DNA from 3 places in the Geodermatophilus sp. URMC 64 genome. Region 2 is predicted to be linked to each of the others. Evidence: predicted binding sites of a transcription regulator. Region 2 holds the regulator's gene; each other region holds the start of a gene.
The links. Region 2 encodes LexA, which represses DNA repair genes until DNA is damaged. Its sites were predicted from a motif close to TCGAACANNTGTTCGA; they were not measured.
Positions count from the first base shown of each region.

Region 1: the regulator LexA is predicted to act here: its motif matches at 3,797-3,812, upstream of ACWIYF_RS16325 (DUF6504 family protein).
Region 3: the regulator LexA is predicted to act here: its motif matches at 4,536-4,551, upstream of ACWIYF_RS12225 (DUF222 domain-containing protein).

Region 1 covers NZ_CP199955.1:3,364,358-3,370,982, reverse strand. Annotated here, with positions in the region: gene ACWIYF_RS16350 (glycosyltransferase) at 1-223, opposite strand, end outside; gene ACWIYF_RS16345 (carotenoid biosynthesis protein) at 220-996, opposite strand; gene ACWIYF_RS16340 (phytoene desaturase family protein) at 993-2,579, opposite strand; gene ACWIYF_RS16335 (GNAT family N-acetyltransferase) at 2,585-3,163, opposite strand; gene ACWIYF_RS16330 (YbaK/EbsC family protein) at 3,160-3,678, opposite strand; gene ACWIYF_RS16325 (DUF6504 family protein) at 3,919-4,248, shown strand; gene ACWIYF_RS16320 (SAV_6107 family HEPN domain-containing protein) at 4,248-4,736, shown strand; gene ACWIYF_RS16315 (DNA polymerase III subunit alpha) at 4,733-6,625, shown strand, end outside.
Region 2 covers NZ_CP199955.1:1,493,471-1,500,095, forward strand. Annotated here, with positions in the region: gene ACWIYF_RS07415 (MFS transporter) at 1-333, opposite strand, end outside; gene ACWIYF_RS07420 (ArsR/SmtB family transcription factor) at 403-930, shown strand; gene hflX (GTPase HflX) at 1,007-2,422, shown strand; gene ACWIYF_RS07430 (phosphatase PAP2 family protein) at 2,479-3,228, shown strand; gene ACWIYF_RS07435 (hypothetical protein) at 3,233-4,258, shown strand; gene lexA (transcriptional repressor LexA) at 4,278-5,066, opposite strand; gene ACWIYF_RS07445 (LysM peptidoglycan-binding domain-containing protein) at 5,287-5,853, shown strand; gene ACWIYF_RS07450 (hypothetical protein) at 5,983-6,625, shown strand, end outside.
Region 3 covers NZ_CP199955.1:2,482,759-2,489,383, forward strand. Annotated here, with positions in the region: gene ACWIYF_RS12200 (flavin reductase) at 1-302, shown strand, start outside; gene ACWIYF_RS12205 (LLM class flavin-dependent oxidoreductase) at 320-1,477, shown strand; gene ACWIYF_RS12210 (NtaA/DmoA family FMN-dependent monooxygenase) at 1,487-2,821, shown strand; gene ACWIYF_RS12215 (maleylpyruvate isomerase N-terminal domain-containing protein) at 2,818-3,480, opposite strand; gene ACWIYF_RS12220 (VOC family protein) at 3,553-4,392, opposite strand; gene ACWIYF_RS12225 (DUF222 domain-containing protein) at 4,568-5,797, shown strand; gene ACWIYF_RS12230 (alpha/beta fold hydrolase) at 5,899-6,625, shown strand, end outside.

The sequences.
Region 1 (6,625 bases), 1.9 Mb from region 2:
CGACCACCACCACCCGCAGGCCGGGGACGCCGCGCTGGTCGAGCACCCCGGCCAGGCACGCGCCGACCTGCCGCGCCTCGTCGCGCACCGGCAGGACGACGGTCACCGGGCGGCGCACCAGCGGCGGCACGGCCGGCGGCCGGCGCAGCAGGGCCATGTTGACCGCCGCGTGCACCGCGCCCGCGGCCGACATCCCCGCGAGGACCCTGACCAGGCGGCTCACGACCGGATCCGCTGCCGGGCGAGCGCCACCAGCACCGGGACGGCGAGGACCGCGCCCCACGCCGCCGATCCCGGCAGCCCCAGCCAGCCGGCGTGCGCGAGTGCGCCGCCCAGCGTCATCCAGCCCAGGGCGAGCAGCGGCGCGGCGTCACCGGTCCGGCGCGCCGTCGCGGTGGGGGCGACCAGCGCGTCGAGCAGGCCCATGAGCACCAGCCCGGCCAGCAGCCAGCCGCCGAGGTTGGTCAGCGGCACGGTGTCGATGCCCGGCAGCCCGGGCTCCGGATCGGCCCACGTCCAGTACCCGGCCTGCACCATCTGCGGATCCAGGACGACGTCCCACGCGGCGAACACGCCGGCGGCGACGGCGACGCGGGCCAGTCGGCGGCGGGCCAGCCGGGCGGCCAGCACCCAGCTCGGCCAGGCCATCATCAGCCAGGCCAGCGGCACGAGGAACGGTACGCCGAGCAGCCGGGGCCCGAGCACGTCGCCGTAGGTGTACCGGCCGTAGGGGAAGCCGGTGGCCAGGCCCACCGCCTCGACCGCGATCGCCGTGACCACGACGAGACCGGCGACGCCGAGGCCGGTGCGCCGGCCGCGGGAGATGCCGGCGTGGGTCACGGACACCGCCGACCCCAGCAGCACGATCGCCCAGGTCACCGCGTCGCGCGCCCCGCCGTCGGTGAGCGGGTAGGCGATCGCGGTCAGGACCAGGAGCACGGCGAGCACGAGGGGGACCCGCCGTCCGACCACCCCCGGCGCGGTCGCGGTCGTCACCGGGGCCACCGCGCGAACCGGCGCCTCCTGCGGTCGGCCAGCACCAGCCGGGCCGCCGTCCGGCCGGAGTTGCCGGACACCCCGCCGCCGGGGTGCGTGGACGCGCCGGCCAGGTACAGCCCGGCCAGCCCCGGCACCCGGTGGCCGGCCAGCGCCGGCGTCGGCCGGAACGCGAACATGCTGGCCAGCCCCATCTCCACGTGCATCACGTTGCCACGGGGCAGTGACAGCTCCTGCTCCAGCCGCAGCGGGGTCTGCACGTAGCGGTCGAGCACCGAGGCGGCGAAGCCCGGCGCGAACCGGTCCACGGCCGCGATCAGCCGGTCGGCCTCGGCGTCGGCGAGGGCGTCCCAGTCGCCGCCGTCCTTCAGCTCGTACGGGTACCACTGACCCCACAGCGTGACCACGTGCCGTCCTTCCGGCGCGAGGGTGCGATCGGACGCGGAGAAGCACATCGCGAGCGGGACCGGGACGCGGGGCAGCCGGCCGGCCTGCCAGTCGCCGTGCGCGGCGGCCAGCTCGGCGCGGTCGGTGCACAGCAGCTGCAGGCCGCCCTGCGCCTCGGGGCCCGCGCCGGGGTAGGACGGCGGTGCGTCGGTGAGCGCGCGGACGACGAGGCCGAAGCCGTTGCCCAGCGGCGGCCGGGCGTCCGCGAGCGCAGGGGGAGCGGCGTCGCCGGCCAGCTCGCGGGTGGCCAGGACGTGGCAGGCCGCGACGACGGTGCCGGCCGCGATCCGCCGTCCGGACGCCGTCGCCACGCCGGTGACGCGACCGTCCTCTACCAGCAGCCGCGTGGCGGCGTCGCCCAGGGCGACCCGGCCGCCGTCGGCCTCGAGCCGGCGGCGCAGCGCCGCGGTGAGCGCGCCCGAGCCGCCCACCGGATGACCGGGCGGGACCGCGTGCAGGAGCGCCACCCAGCCGACCATCGCCGCCGTCCCCGGCTCGGACATCGCCGGGCCGGACTGCGCGCCGAACCAGGCCAGCGCCGCCTTCAGCCGCTCGCTGGTGAACCAGCGGTCGAGCAGCGCGTCGCCCGAGCCGAGGAAGTCGACGGCTAGCTCGCCGCCCGGCGTCCGGGGCCGGCCGTTGCGCGGGGCGCCGAGCGGCCAGAAGGCGCGCAGCAGGTTCCCCGCCGCGGGCCGGCCGCCGAACGCGGCGACCACGGCGCGGCTGCGCGGCGCCCAGACCTCGACGAAGCGCCGGTAGGCCGTGGCGTCGTCCGGACCGCAGGCGGCCGCGATCGAGGCGCAGGTGGCGTCGAGGTCTCTCCGGAAGACCAGGGGCGGGTCACCCGGCGCGAAGCCCCACGGGTCGCAGTCGACGTAGCGCAGCCCGTGCGCGGCCAGGTCGAGCTCCTCGACGATCCCGCTGTGCCGGATGATCACGTGCGCGCTGGAGCCGCGGTCGACCCGCACGCCCGGCCAGCGCTCCACCGTCGAGGCCGCGCCCCCGAGGACGGCGTCGCGCTCGAGGACCTCGACCGACAGGCCGGCGCGGGCCAGGTAGCAGGCCGCGACCAGCCCGTTGTGGCCCGAGCCGACGACGACGGCGTCGGCGACGTCGTCGGGGCGGCGGTCCGGCACGCGGGTCAGGCGTCGGGGGCCGGCGCGCGCAGCGGCAGCCGCGCGCCGAGGATGGCGAACGGCCGCGAGTCCCCGGGGAAGTGGTGGCCGCGGGCCAGGTCGACGAAGCCGTCGGCGTGGTAGAGCCGGAAGGCCTTGGTGTCGGCGTCGGGGGTGGACAGCAGTGCGGCCGGATGCGGCAGGCCGGCCACCAGGGCGTGCAGCAGCTGCCGGCCCAGCCCGCGGCTCTGGTGTTCGGGGTGGACGTGCAGCTCGCACACCTCGAAGGCGCCGGGCAGCCAGCGCTTCGCCGTCCGGCGGTCGAGCGCGGCGCGCACCTGGTCGTGCCACCACTGGCCGGGGGCGACCAGGTAGCCGTAGCCGAAGCCGACGAGCTGCTCGCCCTCCGGCGTCTCGGCGAACGCGCCGACGGCGCGGAAGCCCGGGCGCTCGGTGTGCTGCATCGCGTAGCCGTAGCGGCCGGCGACGACCGAGGGGTCGTAGCCCATGGCCAGCCCGTAGATGGCCAGGGCCTCGTGCATGTGCTCGCGGATCCACGAGACGGGCAGCTCGGTGACCCGTGCGGTGGGCCGGGTGCCGGTCATGGGCCGACCGCCTCCTCGACGTCGGGATCGAGCATGCCCCCGGCCACCTCCGCGGCCGTGCCGGCGGTGAGCCGGAGCAGCTCCTCGTAGGTGGTGGGGAAGACCGCCGAGGGATGCCCCGCCGAGGCCCACACGCGCTCGTAGCGGGCCAGCTCCACGTCGACCAGCGTGCCGATCGGCTCGGGGTGGCCGATGGGGGCCACCCCGCCGATGGGCTGCCCGGTGTGCTCCCGGACGAAGTCGGGCGAGGCCCGCCGGACGTGCGGGACGCCGAGCAGCCCGGCCACCTGCACCTCGTCGACGCGGTGCCCGCCGCTGGTGAGGACGAGCAGGGGCTCGCCGTCGACGTCGAACAGCAGGCTGTTGGCGATCGCGCCGACGGGGACGCCGAGCTGGGCCGCGGCCGCCGCGGCGGTGCGGGCGCTGCCCGGCAGCTCGCGCACCTGCCCGGCTGCTCCGGAGGCGGCGAGGAGCTCGGCGACCTCGGCGACCCGTGGGTGCGCGGGACGGGTCATGGGGGAATCCTGCCACCGGCCCCGCGGCCCGCGCGCCCCGATCCGGCGCGGTCGGCGGCGGGACACGGGCGGCGCACCACTTGACGGGCGCGGCCGCGTCAGGTCTACTTCTCCGTGTTCGAACATGCGTTCGATCAGCAGGCTTCGGACACAGCCGACACCCGCCGCTCTCGGGTCCTTCCCCGCCCGGGGCGGTGGGCCGGACGGCGTTGGCGGGAGAGCGAGACAGGGGAGTGTGCCATGAGCCGGGTGCTCGGCGGGCCGGCCGGTCGGGTCGGCGAGGAGGTGCAGGTCGAGCGCGGCCCGCTGGGTCCGGTGCAGTTCTGGCGCGGCGGGTCGCGCTACGTCGTGGGGGAGCTGCTCGACTCCTGGGTGGAGACCGCCCCCTGGTGGCAGCAGCACGCCGTGAGCTCCTCCGGCGGTGCCTCGGCCGAGCTGGTCGCCTCCCGGGAGGTGTGGCGGGTGGAGGCGGTGCGGGCCGGCCGGTCGCGGATGAGCTTCGCCGGCGTCTACGACCTGTCCTGGGACGCCGCCGGCAACCGCTGGTGGCTCGTGCGGGTGCACGACTGATGGGCGCCGCGCGAGTCATGCCCGCCGACCAGCTGCCGCTGCCGCCGCCTCTGCCCCCGGCGGCGGCCGCGCTCCTCGACCAGGCCCACCGCGCGCTGGCCGAGGCCGCGGGCTGCACCGACGACCCCCGGCGCCGGTACGCCACCGCCCACCTGGGTGCGCTGCGCGCAGCCGCCGCCGTGCTCGCCGCCCGCACCCGGCCCGAGGCCGGGCGGCGCCGGCCGCGCAGCGCGTGGGTGCTGCTCGGTCAGGTGGCGCCGGAGCTGGGGGAGTGGGCCACCTTCTTCGCCGCCGGTGCCGCCAAGCGGGCCGCGGCCGAGGCCGGCCTCTCCCGCGCGGTCACCGAGCGGGAGGCCGACGACCTGGTCCGCGACGTCCGGGCGTTCCTCACCGTCGTCGAGCACACCCTCGGCACCCTCTCTCCCGAGCCGGTCCGCACCGCCTCCACCCGCCCGCGGGTGGTCGGCGGGTCCGACCACCGAAGGTGAGCGCCGACCCCTTCGTCCACCTCCACGTCGCCTCGGGCTACTCGATGCGGTACGGCGCCAACCACCCCGCCGACCTCGTGGCCCGGGCCGCCGAGCACGGCATGACGGCGCTCGCGCTGACCGACCGCGACGGCCTCTACGGCGCGGTCAAGTTCGCGCTCGCCTGCCGCTCGGCCGGGGTGCGACCGATCTTCGGGGTGGACCTGGCGATGGCACCGGCCGTCGACTCCGCCGTCCCGCGCCCCCTGGCCCGGCCGCTGGGCGACGGATCGGGGGCGGCCCGGCTCGGCCGGCCCGCCGGGCGGCGGGTGCCCGCCCGGGGCGGCGCGAGCGTCGACCCGCGGCTGCCGCGGGTCACCTTCCTCGCCCGCGACGGCGAAGGCTGGCGCTCGCTGTGCCGGCTGACCAGCGCGACGCACCTGCGCGGCACGCGGGGCGAGCCGGTCAGCTCGCTGGCGCTCGCCGCCGAGCACGCGCCCGGCCTGGTCGCGCTGCTCGGCCCCGACTCCCCGGTCGGGCGGGCGCTGGCCGACGGCCGGGCCGACGACGCCGCCGCCGTGCTGGCCGCCTGGCGGTCGGTGTTCGGCCCCGGCCGGCTGGCGGTCGAGCTGGTCCACCACCGCGGCCGCGGCGACCGGGCCCGGGCGGCAGTCATGCTGCGCTTCGCCGCCGAGCAGCAGGTGCCGGTGGTGCTGACCAACGCCGTCCGCTACGTCGACGCCCTCGACGCGCCGACCGCCGACGTGCTCGACGCGTCCCGCCGGCTGGTCCCGCTCGACCTGCGGCACGTCGACCGGCGCACCGCCGAGGGCTACCTGAAGTCGGGCAAGGAGATGGCCGAGGTCGCCGAGGACCTCGTCGGCCCCGACCGCGACGCCGCGCTGCGGCTGCTCGAGGGCACCGCCCGGCTGGCCGAGCAGTGCGCCGTCGACGTCACCGCCGACCTCGGCATCGGCACGGTCCGCTATCCCGAGCTCGACGTCGTCACCACCGCCGCCGAGCGGGGGATGAGCCCGTCGCAGGTGCTGCGCGCCCGCTGCGAGGCCGGCCTCGGCCGCCGCGGGATGGCGCTGACCGAGCGGGTGCGCGTCCGGCTGGAGGAGGAGCTGGGCGTGATCGACTCCCTCGGCTACCCCTCCTACTTCCTCACCGTCGCCGACGTGGTCGACCTGATCAAGAGCCTGCGGGTCCGGGCGGCGGCGCGCGGCTCGGGCGCCGGCAGCCTGGTCACCTACCTGCTCGGCATCTCCGACGTCGACCCGATCCGCTACGGGCTGCTGATGGAGCGCTTCCTCTCCCCGCTGCGCCACCAGCTGCCCGACGTCGACATCGACGTGGAGTCCGCCCGGCGCATGGAGGTCTACGACGCGGTGCTCGAGCGTTTCGGCGCGCACCGGGTCAGCTGCATCTCGATGATGGACACCTACCGGGTGCGGCACGCGATCCGCGACGTCGGCGCCGCGCTGGGCATGCCGATCGCCGAGGTCGACGCCATCGCCAAGGCGTTCCCGCACATCCGGGCCAACCAGGTGCACGCCGCGCTGCGCGACCTGCCGGAGCTGCGGGCCAGCCGGATGGGCTCGAAGCGCGGCGGCGGCACCGGCGACCTCGACCTGATGTTCGACCTGGTCGCCCGGCTCGACGGGCTGCCCCGGCACATCGCCCTGCACCCGTGCGGGGTGCTGCTCTCCGACGCCACGCTGCTGGACCGCACGCCGGTGGAGAACAGCTTCCTCGGCTATCCGATGAGCCAGTTCGACAAGGACGACGTCGAGGAGCTCGGGCTGCTCAAGCTCGACCTGCTCGGCATCCGGATGCAGTCGGCGATCGCGCACGCGCTCGACGAGATCCAGCGGGTCGACGGCGAGACGGTGGACATCGACGCCATC
Region 2 (6,625 bases):
GACGACGAACAGCTGCCACAGGGTGAGGACGTCGAGGACGTAGGCCAGCGGCAGCGTCGCGAGCGCCACCGCCCGCACGAGGTCGTTCGCGACGAGGACCCGCTTGCGCCGCCAGCGGTCCACCCAGGCTCCGGCGGGCAGGCCGATGACGAGGAAGGCCGCCGTCTCCAGCGCGGTCAGCACGCCCATCTCCAGCGGCGTGGCGTGGAGCAGGGTGACCGCCAGCACCGGCAGCGCCAGCAGGGTGATCTGCGTGCCCAGCTGGCTGACCGTCTCGGCCGCCCACAGCTGACGGAAGTCGCGGTGCGCCCAGAGGCCGGCCGGCGTGCTCACCGGGGCAGCATCCGTCGAGTGATTGGGAAAAGTCAATCAGTGGACGGCGTGTCGCCTAGGCTCGTCGGCGTGACGGAGGACGGCGCCCCGCACATCCGCGGGCCCAAGCGCAGGGCGAGCGATGCCGAGTACCGCGCCGTCGCCTCCGCCGTCCGCCTGCGGATCCTGCGGATGTGCTGGTCGGAGGCGCTGACCAACAAGGAGCTGGCCGAGCGGCTGGGACGCAACCCCGCGACGGTCCTGCACCACGTGCGCACCCTGGTCGACACCGGGTTCCTGGCCGCCCAGCCGGACCGGCGCGGCACCCGCGGATCGCGCGAGGTGCCCTACCGGGCGACCGGCAAGAGCTGGCTGATGGACGTCGACGACCGGCCGCCGCCCCGGCGCGACCCCATGCTCGCCGCCTTCCTGGAGGAGGTGGGCGAGGTGGGGGAGCAGCACCTGCAGAGCAGCCGCCTCGGTCTGCGGCTGTCCCCGGAGAACCTGGAGGAGTTCCGCCGGCGGCTGCACGGCCTCCTCGACGAGTACGCCCGCCGTCCCGAGGACCCGGACGCCGAGCACTGGTCGCTCTACCTCGGGATGCATCCGGAGCCCTGACGTGTTGCACCCGGTGATGACATCCAGTGCACAAACCCAGGTGACCGCGGCGGACCCCCGTGTCACGCTGGAGCCGATGACAACCGCTTCCGAATTCCCCCTCGTCGAGGAGCCGGACGACACCACCGGCTCCTACGCCCTCGAGGAGCGCGGTGCGCTCCGCCGCGTCGCGGGGCTGTCGACCGAGCTCGCCGACGTCACCGAGGTCGAGTACCGGCGGCTGCGCCTCGAGCGCGTCGTGCTCGTCGGGGTCTGGACCGAGGGGACGGCGGCCGACGCCGACCGCTCCCTCGCCGAGCTCGCCGCCCTCGCCGAGACGGCCGGATCGATGGTGCTCGAGGCCGTCAGCCAGCGGCGCTCCACGCCCGACGCCGGCACCTACGTCGGCTCCGGCAAGGCCGCCGAGATCCGCGACATCGTCGCCGCCACCGGCGCCGACACCGTGATCTGCGACGGTGAGCTGACCCCCGGCCAGCTCAACGCGCTGGAGAAGATCATCAAGGTCAAGGTGGTCGACCGGACCGCGCTGATCCTCGACATCTTCGCCCAGCACGCCAGCAGCCGGGAGGGCAAGGCCCAGGTCGAGCTGGCCCAGATGCAGTACATGCTGCCGCGGCTGCGCGGCTGGGGTGAGTCGCTGTCGCGGCAGGCCGGTGGCCGCGTGGCCGGCGGTGGCGGCATCGGGACCCGCGGTCCCGGTGAGACCAAGATCGAGACGGACCGTCGCCGGATCCGGTCGCGGATGAGCAAGCTGCGCCGCGAGATCGCCGGCATGTCGACCGCGCGGGCCACCCAGCGCGCGAACCGCGGCCGCAACGCCGTTCCGAGCGTGGCGATCGCCGGCTACACCAACGCCGGCAAGTCCAGCCTGCTCAACCGGCTGACCGGTGCCGGGGTGCTGGTCGAGAACGCGCTGTTCGCCACGCTGGACCCGACGGTCCGCCGGGCGGAGTCCCCGGACGGCCGCGAGTACACGTTGACCGACACCGTCGGCTTCGTGCGGCACCTGCCGCACCAGCTGGTCGACGCCTTCCGGTCGACGCTGGAGGAGGTCGCCGCGGCGGACCTTCTCGTGCACGTGGTCGACGGGTCCGACCCCGACCCGCTGGGGCAGATCCAGGCGGTGCACACGGTGCTCGGCGAGATCGACGCGTCGGCGGTGCCGGAGCTGGTCGTGGTGAACAAGGTCGACGCGATGACCGAGGACGACGTCCTGACCCTGCGCCAGGCGCTGCCCGGCGCGGTCTGGGTCTCCGCCCGCACCGGGCACGGGATCGACCAGCTGCGCGAGATCATCGCCGCGCGGCTGCCGCACCCGGACGTCGACGTCGAGGTCCTCGTGCCCTACGGGCGCGGCGATCTGGTCGCGCGCATGCACCGCGACGGCGAGGTGCTCTCGGAGCAGCACGAGACCGGTGGCACGCGCCTGACCGCGCGGGTGGACGGCGCCCTCGCCGCGACCCTGGAGGAGTTCGCCGCCCCATCGGTCTGAGCCGTTCGGGCAGGTCGAGATCACGAACGGGTCACGGGACCCGGTACCGTGACGCCGTGACGATCGGCGCGATGCGGCGGGGCCCCGGTGAGGCCTCCGTCGTCGCCGAAGCCGGCGACGCGCGGGCCCCGGCCGTCGTGTCGCCGGGCCGGCCGCCGTGGTGGCTGCTCGCGCTGGCGGGCGTGGTCACCGTGGCCGTCTCGGTCGACCTGTTCAGCCGTGGCTCGCTCGAACGCATGGACCTGCGCGTCTCCGAGGTGGTCAGCTCCTGGGGCATCAAGGAGTCGGGCGCCTACTGGCCGGTCTGGGCGGTCACCCAGCTCGGCGGGCGCGGGTTCATCCTCATCGTCCTGGCGGCGCTGGTCGGCTACCTCGGCTGGCGGCGCCGGACGCTGGTGCCGCTGCTGCGCGTCCTCGTCGCCCTCGCCCTGCTCACCGCGGTCGTGTACGGCTTCAAGTACGGCGCCGGGCGCACGGCGCCGTCCTACCCTGGGTCGTTCTTCCACCGGGACGGCGCCTCCTACCCCTCGGGGCACGTCGCGAACGCGGTGCTGATGTGGGGCGTGGCCCGCTGGCAGGCGGTCGAGTTCGGCCTGCCCGCGCCGGTGCAGCGGGCGTTCCGGTGGCTGTCGATCCTCGGCCCCGTGGCCGCGGGCGCGGCGATGGTGTCCCTGGACTTCCACTGGGTTACCGACGCGGTCGTCGGCGGCGCCGTGGGCATCCTGCTGTTGGGCGTGGTGCATGCACTCGACGCGTCCATTCTGTCACGCTGGGTACGTGCCCGAGCCGGCCGGCGGTCCGCCTAGTCGCGTGCGGGCGCGTCCGTTGCCGGCGGCGGTGGCCCTGGCCACGGCGTTCGTGGTCGCCGGCGCCGTCCCCGCGGCCGCGGAGGAGGCCGCCGCGGCCGACGCCACCGCGCCGCATCCCCTGTGCCAGGTGACCGATCCCCGGCTCGGGGAGCTGTCCGGCCTGGTGGTGCTGGGCGACCGCATGGTGGCCATCAACGACGGCGGCGTGGAGCTGGCCGTCTACGTGCTCGACCCGGCCTGCCAGATCGTCGAGGTCCACACCGCGCCGGTCGACCCCTACGACCCTGAGGACCTCGCGGTCGGTGCCGACGGCACCGTGTGGCTGGCCGACATCGGGGACAACCGGGCCGACCGGCCCACGGTCGCGCTCCTCGCCCTGCGGCCCGACGGGTCGACCGGGGTGTTCCGCATGACCTACCCCGACGGGCCGCACGACGCCGAGTCGCTGCTGCTGGCGCCGGACGGGACGCCGTACCTGGTCACCAAGGAGATCCTCGGGGCCAGCGGCGTCTACCGGCCCACCGCCGCCCTGGCCGACGGCGGCACGGTGGCGCTGGAGAGGGTGGCCTCGGTCAACTTCACGCTCACCGGCACCGACGGCGGTCCCGTCGGCCGCGCCGGCCAGCTGATGGCCACCGGGGGAGCGGTGTCGCGTGACGGCACGCTGCTCGCGCTGCGCACGTACACCGACGCCTACGTCTGGCCGCTGTCCGGCTCCGACGTGGCCGGCGCCCTGGGTGCGGCGCCCGTGCGGATCGCGCTGCCCTCGGCTCCACAGGGGGAGGCGATCAGCTTCAGCGCCGACGACCGGCAGCTGGTGGTCGCCGGTGAGGGCCTCCCCGGCGACGTGACCCTCGTGCCGGCCACGGCGCAGCTGGCGCCGGTCGCCGCCGCCGCGCAGGGCTCGGCCGAGGCCGACCCCGCGTCAGGTCCGCCCGCGTTCACCGCGGGCCTCATCGCCGCCGCCGTGGCCACCGTGGTGGTCTGGCTGGGCGGTCTGCTGATCCGACGGCGCGGGACCGTCTGAGCCCCGCGCCGTCGTCGGCTCAGACCCGGCGCAGGACGGTGACGACCCGGCCGAGGATCGTCGCGTCGTCCCCGGGGATCGGCTCGTACGCCGGGTTGTGCGGCAGCAGCCACACGTGCCCGTCGCGGCGCTTGTAGGTCTTCACCGTCGCCTCGCCGTCGATCATGGCGGCGACGATCTCACCGTTCTCCGCGGTGGGCTGCTGCCGGACCACGACCCAGTCGCCGTCGCAGATCGCCGCCTCGACCATGGAGTCGCCGGCGACCTTGAGCATGAACAGCGTCCCCTCACCGACCAGCTCGCGGGGCAGCGGGAACACGTCCTCCACCGCCTGCTCGGCGAGAACCGGGCCGCCGGCCGCGATCCGGCCGACGAGCGGCACGTAGGTCGGCGCGGCGGTGCCGGTCTCCTCCGCCGCCGGGAGCGCGGCCGGGCCGTGCTCGCCGGGCAGGCGCACGTCGAGGGCGCGCGGCCGGTTGGGGTCGCGGCGCAGCCAGCCCTTCTTCTGCAGCACCGAGAGCTGGTGCGCCACGGACGACGCCGAGGACAGTCCCACGGCCTCGCCGATCTCGCGCACCGACGGCGGGTAGCCCCGCCGCTCGATCGAGTCGCGGATGACCTCGAGCACCCGCCGCTGCCGCTGCGTCAGGCCGTCGCCGGCCTCGCCCCGGTCCGGGAAGGACCGCACGGCGGCCGGTGCGTCGTCCGTCGTCGTGCCGGCCGTCTCCGCCGCACGGCGCCGGCCGGTCGTGCCGGCGCCGTCACCGGCCGTCCGGCGACCGCCGGACGTCCCCCTCGTGCCCGCCACGTCTCCTCCTCGCCGCCGGCCCCGTCGCCGGATCGCGCCGTCCGTCCGTCCTTGGTGGCAGACCGTAGCGCTGTCGAACGGAATTTTCAAACACACGTTCGAAGTCCCGACGCGTCGGGTCGCTTCTGTCGGGCCCCTCCGGTAGACATTCGCACGGACGTTCGATTCGAACAGGCGTTCGACCGTGACGGGATGTCGGGATCGGCGGGAGGAGAGGGTCGTGGCAAGCGTGCAGCAGGCAGTCCTGGACTTCGACGAGGCGGTGCAGGCGCCCTGGCGGCCCTCGCTCCGGTCCGTCACGGGTGATCGCCCGATGGAGGCCGCGCGGCCCGTGCGGGCGGAACGGTCGGTCCGGCCCGGCGAGCGGGTGGGCCGTTCGCCGTCCCCGCTCGCCCCGCCGGCCCGGCCGGCGTCCTCCGCGCCGTCCGGGCGGCCCTCGGTGACCGGGCGCCCGGTCCGGGGCGGCTGCGCCACGCCCTCACGCCCGTCCGCGGCTCCGCTGCGCCTGACCCGGCGTGCCCGCCGGCTGCTGGTCGTCCTCGGGCTGGCGGCGGCGGTCGGCCTCGGCTCCTGGGTCGGTCCGCTGGTCACCGGCGGCGCGGGGGACGACCTGCGTCTCGCGGGCGTGAGCACGGTGGTGGTCGAGCCGGGTGACACGCTGTGGTCGATCGCGGCCGCAGTGGCCGACGAGGGCGACGACGTGCGCGCGGTGGTCTACGAGATCCAGCAGCTCAACCGGCTCGAGGGTGCGGGTGTCGTCCCGGGTCAGGTCCTCCAGCTGCCGTGAGCGCAGGGTGTGGTCCCGGGTTCCGACTCGTCCCGCGAAGACTCCGACAACATCCGGGCGCTGACTTCGTCAACCCTCAGTACCCGTGCCTTCACGCTCCGTACTGGTCTCACCGCTTACCGTCGTCGCGTGTCAGGCGCCATGGAGAGTCGTGCAGCGGTGTTCACCAGTCAGCCGCAGAACGTCGAGGTGTACGCGGCGGGGGAGTGGCTGCCCGGGTCGCTCCTCGGCTGGCGGCACGACGCCGGCGGCGCCTGCCAGGTCTGGGTGCGCCTGACCATGGGTGGCGTCGAGGAGTCCACCTGGACCGACCTCGAGAGCCTGCGGCTGCCCGAGCCGCACCTCGCCGTCGCGCCGGAGCCCGCGGAGGCCCCGGCGGAGGACCCGGCGGCCACGCGGAGCTTGCGCCTCTCCGGAGTCTCCGCCACCGGGCCGGTCCGCCGCGGCCGGCCCGCGGCGCCCGGCGCGCGCCCGGCCCGGGAGGTTCGGGAGCTGCCCGCCGTCCGCGAGGACGCCGCCAGCCGCGCGGTGCACCCGGCCGGCCGGCGGCGCGCCGACTCGCGGGTCGTCGGCGAGACCGCCGAGTTCCCGGCGGTGGGGGTCCGGGCGGGGCGGCACCGGGCCCCGGCGTCGCCGTCCGGATCGGGCCGGCACCGCGCCGCCGACACCGGCGTCTGGCCCGCGGTGACCGACTCGCCGGTCGACGTCCGCACGCCCGCCGCCCGCGCTGCCGGGGCCTGGGGCGCCCGGTCGGACGACACCTGGCCCGGGG
Region 3 (6,625 bases), 990 kb from region 2:
GCAGCACCGCCGACGCCTTCCGCGAGGTGATGGCCGGCGTGCCCACGCCGGTCTCGGTGGTGACCACGCTTGTCGACGAGCGGCCGCACGGCACCACGGTCAGGGCGTTCACGTCGCTGTCGATGACGCCCCCGATGCTGCTGGTCTCCCTCGGCCGCCGGTCGGAGCGCGCGCAGCTGGTCGACGGCGGCGACCACGTCGTCGTCCTCGGGAACGTGGTGCGCGCGACCGCCGACGGCGGGCCGCCGCTGACCTACCACGCCCGCACCTTCGGCACCCACTCGGTCGTCCCGGCCGCCTGACCACGCTTGGAGATCCCGTGACCCACCTCCACCTCGCCGTCGCCCTCGACGGCGCCGGCTGGCACCCCGCCGCCTGGCGCGAGCCCGACGCCCGCCCGCGGGAGCTGTTCACCGCCGGCTACTGGGTCGACCTGGTCGGCGAGGCCCAGCGCGGCCTGCTCGACTTCGTCACGCTCGAGGACGACCTGGCGCTGCAGTCCACCGACCGCACCGGCGACGACGCGCGCACCGACCGGGTCCGCGGCCGGCTCGACGCCGTCCAGGTCGCCGCCCGGGTCGCGCCGCTGACCGAGGGCATCGGGCTCGTGCCGACCGCCGTCGTCACGCACACCGAGCCGTTCCACGTGTCCAAGGCGATCGCCACGCTGGACTACGTGAGCACCGGCCGGGCGGGCGTCCGGGTCAAGGTGGCGTCGTCCCCGCACGTGGCCGCCCACTTCGGCCGGCGCGACCCGTCGGAGTTCGACCTGCGGGGGCTGTTCGACGAGGCTGCCGACTGGGTCGAGGTGGTGCGCCGGCTCTGGGACAGCTGGGAGGACGACGCCGAGATCCGCGACGTCGCCACCGGGCGCTTCGTCGACCGGGAGAAGCTGCACTACATCGACTTCGCCGGCCGCTACTTCTCGGTGAAGGGGCCGTCGATCACGCCGCGGCCACCGCAGGGGCAGCCGCTGGTGACCGCGCTGGCCCACCAGTCGATCCCGTACGAGCTGGTCGGCCGCAGCGCCGACGTCGGGTTCGTGACGCCGCGCGCCGCGGCCGACGTGGGCCCGATCCTGGACGAGATCCGAGCCGCGCAGACCGCGGCCGGCCGGTCCGAGGAGACCGTGCACGTCTTCGGCGACGTCGTGGTGTTCCTGGACGACGACGCCACGACGGCGACCGCCCGGCGGGCACGGCTCGACGAGACCGCCGGCGAGGAGTACCGCAGCGACGCGCTCGTCTTCGCCGGGTCGCCGGCCGAGCTCGCGGACCTGCTCGTGTCGTGGGCCGAGGCCGGGCTGACCGGCTTCCGGCTGCGGCCGGCGACCCTGCCGCACGACCTGCGGCAGATCACCTCCGGTCTGGTGCCCGAGCTGCAGCGGCGGGGGCTGTTCCGCACCGCCTACGAGGCCACCACCCTGCGCGGGCTGCTCGGCCTGCCCCGCCCCGCCAACCGATACGCGACCGTCTGAGGACATCCGATGCCGAAGCAGATCCACCTCGCCGCGCACTTCCCCGGCGTCAACAACACCACGGTGTGGAGCGACCCGGCCGCCGGCAGCCACATCGAGTTCTCCTCGTTCGTCCGGTTCGCGCAGGCCGCCGAGCGCGGCAAGTTCGACTTCCTGTTCCTCGCCGAGGGGCTGCGGCTGCGGGAGCAGAACGGGCAGATCTACGACCTCGACGTCGTCGGCCGGCCGGACACCTTCACCGTGCTGGCCGCCCTCGCCGCCGTCACCGACCGGCTCGGGCTCACCGGGACGATCAACTCCACCTTCAACGAGCCGTACGAGGTGGCCCGGCAGTTCGCCACGCTCGACCACCTCTCCGGCGGCCGGGCGGCGTGGAACGTCGTCACCTCGTGGGACGCGTTCACCGGGGAGAACTTCCGGCGCGGCGGGTTCCTCCCGCAGGACCAGCGTTACGACCGGGCACGCACGTTCCTGCAGACGACGATGGAGCTGTTCGACTCCTGGCGCGGCGACGAGATCGTGGCCGACGCGTCGTCCGGGGTTTTCCTCGGCGATCCGGACGCCGGGCGCTTCGCGCACTCGGACGCCCATTTCGACATCTCGGGTCGCTTCGACGTGCCGCGCAGCCCGCAGGGCCGGCCGGTGATCTTCCAGGCGGGCGACTCGGAGGAGGGGCGGGAGTTCGCGGCGTCGTCGGCCGATGCCATCTTCAGCCGGCACTCCACCAAGGAGGCGGGCCAGGCGTTCTACGCCGACGTCAAGGGTCGGCTGCCGAAGTACGGACGACGGCGGGAGGACCTGCTGATCCTGCCCGCCGCGACGTTCGTCATCGGCGACACCGACGCCGAGGCCGCCGAGCTCGCGCACGAGGTGCGCCGGCAGCAGGTGTCCGGGCAGACGGCGCTGCGGTTCCTCGAGCAGGTGTGGAACCGCGACCTGTCCGCCTACGACCCGGACGGGCCGCTGCCCGACGTCGACCCGGCGGTGGGGGAGGACCACGTCGCGAAGGGGCGCGCGCAGGTGCGCATGTACCGCGACCCGCTGGCCACCGCGCGGCAGTGGCGTGAGCTCGCCGCGGAGAAGGGCTACTCGATCCGGGAGCTGATGATCGAGGTGCAGAGCCGGCAGTCGTTCATCGGCAGCCCGGCCACGGTGGCCGCGACCATCGACGACCTGGTGCAGTCCGACGCGGCCGACGGCTACATCCTCGTTCCGCACATCACACCCGGCGGGCTGGACCCGTTCGTCGACCGCGTCGTGCCCCTGCTGCAGGAGCGGGGCGTCTTCCGCGCCGACTACACGGGGACGACGCTGCGCGACCACCTGGGCGTGGGACCGGCCTAGACGATCAGCGGCAGGCGCGGGTCCGGGTGGTCGCGGCGTCCCGACGCGGCCCGGACCCACGCCTCGTCGTCGGTCAGGTCGGCGGGCCGGCCGGCCACCGTCCGGCGGGCCAGCAGTTCGTCGAGGATCCGCGCGGTGAGGGCGATGCCCTCGGGAGTGGCGACCGTCGGCCGGTCGAGCGCGTCGGTGACGTCGATGCCGTGGACGACGGCCTCCACGACGCGGGTCGGCACCCACTCCTCGAGGGTCATCAGCGCGAAGAAGCCGGAGCCGATGGTGGTGCGGTCGTGCTCGCGGATGCCGTCCAGGCTGCGGGCGAACGTGCTCTTCGTCTGCCGCACCAGGCTCTCGCGGGTCTGATCGGCGGCGTGCTTGACGGCGTAGTCGTAGACGACCGGGGCGACCTGGCTGCGGTCGGCGATGAAGAAGGACACCCGGTCCCGGCCGGGCTGGCCCTCCTGCACCGTGTTGAGCAGGTTGAGGGTGAGCCCGATCGAGATGTCGATGTGCCCGACGAGGTCGGACACCCGCCAGTGCGGGACGCCGCCCTCCGGGACCAGGTGCGTCTGCCGCGTCCAGTCCTCGTCGGTGAGCCCGTCCAGGACGGCGGACACCGCCGCCAGCTCGCGCTCCAGCAGGTCGGTCATGGGATCCGTCATCGGAGGGCCCCTTCCGCGCACGGGTGGGCCGGGACGCTCGTCGCCTCCTGTGCGGCTGTCAAGGGTGCCGGCTCACCAGTCGCCGTCCGGCGGGGTGAACTGGCTGACGGTGAACTCGGCCCCCTCGGGGTCGCGCAGCAGCGCGGTCTTGGTCCACAGGCTCTCGTCGGAGCGCAGCACGGTGGCGCCGAGGCGTTCGGCGGCGGCGGCGCTGTCGTCGCGGTCCTGGACCGTGAAGGTCACGTGCCACTGCGCCGGCTCGCCGGGCTCGACCACGAGCAGTCCGCCGATCACGTCGGCGAAGCCCGCCGGGGCGGAGGCCTGGCGCTCGTGGATCCCCGGATCGACGGTCGCCGCGAGGAGGTCGCCGTAGCCAGGCACCTGGATCATCGTCCCGGCGCCCTGCTCCATGTCGACGGCGACCCAGCCGAACAGCGGCGCGTAGAAGGCCATCGCCGCGTCGCGGTCGGGGGTGTGCAGGTCGCTGAAGTTCCACGTCGCGGGCGCGTTGGTGAGCTGCGCGCCGAGCCGCCGGCCCGCCTGCCACAACCGGAACCGGGCTCCGAAGGGATCCGCGCAACTCGCCCCCCGGCCGGCCGGTCCGGCGTCGGCAGGCGGGGCGAGGACAGTTCCGCCCCGCTCGGGGACGGCGGCCACCGTGGCATCGACGTCGTCCACGGCGACGTAGGTGTTCCACTGCGCCATCGAGCCGGCCCGCGCCGGGGCCAGCGCGGCGACGTCCCGGCCGTCCAGGGTGGCGATCAGGTACGAGCCCGGCGCGTCCGGTGGCATCGCGTCGGTCAGGGTCCATCCGAAGAGCCCGGCGTAGAACGCGCGACCGGCGTCGAGGTCGGGCAACTCGCAGTCGATCCAGCAGGTCACGCCGTGCGGGTAGGTCCGTTGCTGGGCCATGGTCACCTCCGGAGTGGTCGGCGGGGAGGCTAACGACGGGTGCCGACAGTCCGGGTCGCTCGACGCGGGCCCCCGACGGAATCTGTGGACAGCCGCTTGACCTGGGGGTTCAGGTCGTGCAAGTTGCCGTTCAGAGGTATTCTTCGTACGTCTGTTCGAGTGGCGAGGAGGTGTCGTGAACGGCGTGCTGACGGCGCTCGAGGAGCGGGCCTCCGACGACCTCCACGCACAGTCCTCGACGCAGCTGCTCGAGCGGACCCGCGGCCTGGTCGAGGTGATCAACCGGGCGCAGGCGGAGCTGGCGCGCACGGTGCGGACCGCGGACAGCAGGCAGGTGTTCGCCGGGGACGGGATGGCGACCGCGCAGTCGTGGCTGCGCGGGCACTGCCGGCTCTCGGGTGCCGCCGCCGCGCAGGTGGTGCGCAACGGCCGGGCGCTGGAGCAGCTGCCCGCGGTGGCCGCGGCGCACGCGGCCGGGGAGCTCACCGCCGATCAGGTGGCCGTGATCGCCAGGATCACCGGGCCGCGGGCGGCCGCGCTGATCGTGCAACGGGACGGCGACCTGGCCGGCATCGCCGGCGTGCTCGCCCGCTTCGCCGCCGGGCACAAGCACGAGGAGCTGGTGCGGCTGGTGCACACCCTGCTCGAGCGGCTCGACGAGGACGGCCCCGAGCCCGATCCGACCGAGGAGCGGTTCCTGTCCTTTGCCAAGCACGCCGACGGGTCGGGCACCGGCCGCTTCCACCTCGACGCCCTCGGCATGGAGAAGCTGCAGGCGGCGATCGAGTCGATCCTGCAGGCCCACCGGCCCGCCGGCGACGAGCGCACCCGGTCCCAGCAGCAGGCCGACGCCCTGGTCCAGCTCTGCGACATTCACCTCGGCTGTGGCACGCTGCCGCTGCTGCGCACCGTCAAGCCGCACGTCGCGGTCAAGATCGGTTCCGCCGACCTGGCCGACCCGGAAGTCGGCAGGGGTGCGGCGAGCCTGGGCTTCGGCGGGGTGGTCTCCGCCGCCCGGGCCCGGCAGGTCGCCTGCGACGCCGAGCTGCGCCGCTACCTGCGCACCGCCGAGGGTGAGCTGCTCGACCTGGGCCGGGCCCAGCGGCTGGTCACCCCGGGCCTGCGCACGGCGGTCGAACTCCGCGACGAGACCTGCGTGTTCGCCGGCTGCGGAGCGCCGCACCACTGGTGCGAGGTTCATCACGTGATCCACTGGCTCTTCGGCGGCGAGACCGACCTGGAGAACTCCGGGTTGCTGTGCGAGCGGCACCACACCCAGGTGCACCACGGCTTCCGGATCGAGCGAGATACCGCCGGCCGATGGCACACCTACCGCCCCGACGGCACCGAGATCCTGGTGATCCGGCCACCCGCCGACGACCCGAGGCTCGCCCGCGCCGGGTGAGTCCGCTGCGGTGTGAACAGCACGGCGCCCGAGCCGAACGCCCGACCTGAAGGGTGCATGCCGGCGCGGCCGTGCGCGGGCAACCTGAGCCGGACCCGGCGATGAGCGGCGCGCCGATCTCCGGTCCACCCTGCATGACGCACGAGACGGTCATCTCCGCGGACGGAACGTCCATCGCCTACGAGGTCTTCGGTTCCGGCCCACCTTTGATCACGGTGTGCGGGGCGACGTGCGACCGCGCCCTCATGCGTCCCACTGCGCAGGCGCTCGGTTCGCACTTCCGGACCGTGAACTACGACCGCCGAGGTCGCGGCGACAGCGGGGACACCTTTCCCTATGCGATCGATCGCGAGATCGAGGACATCGCCGCACTGATCGACGAGGTCGGCGGCTGGGCCCACCTCTACGGACACTCCTCGGGAGCCGGCCTGGTCCTCCATGCCGTCGCGGCTGGCGTGGCCGCGCGCGCGTTCGTCCTCCACGATCCGCCCTACTCGCCCGAGGACGAGACGGCGCAGGACGAGGCGCGACGCTACGGGCGTACCCTCCGCGACCTGCTCGGGGAGAACAGGAACGCGGAGGCGATCGAGACGTTCTGCCGCCTCACCGGGATGCCTGACGAGATGATCGACGAGATGCGGGCGACATCCCGATGGGCGGAGCTCACCGCGCTCGCGCCGACGCTGGCCTACGACTCAGCGGTGATGGGTGACATCGAGACCGGGGGCGAGGTCCCGGAAAGCCTCGCAGCCCGAGCGACACGGCCCGGCCTCGTCCTCGTCGGCGGCGACAGCCCGCCGTTCATGCGAGAGGTGAGCAGGCGACTGG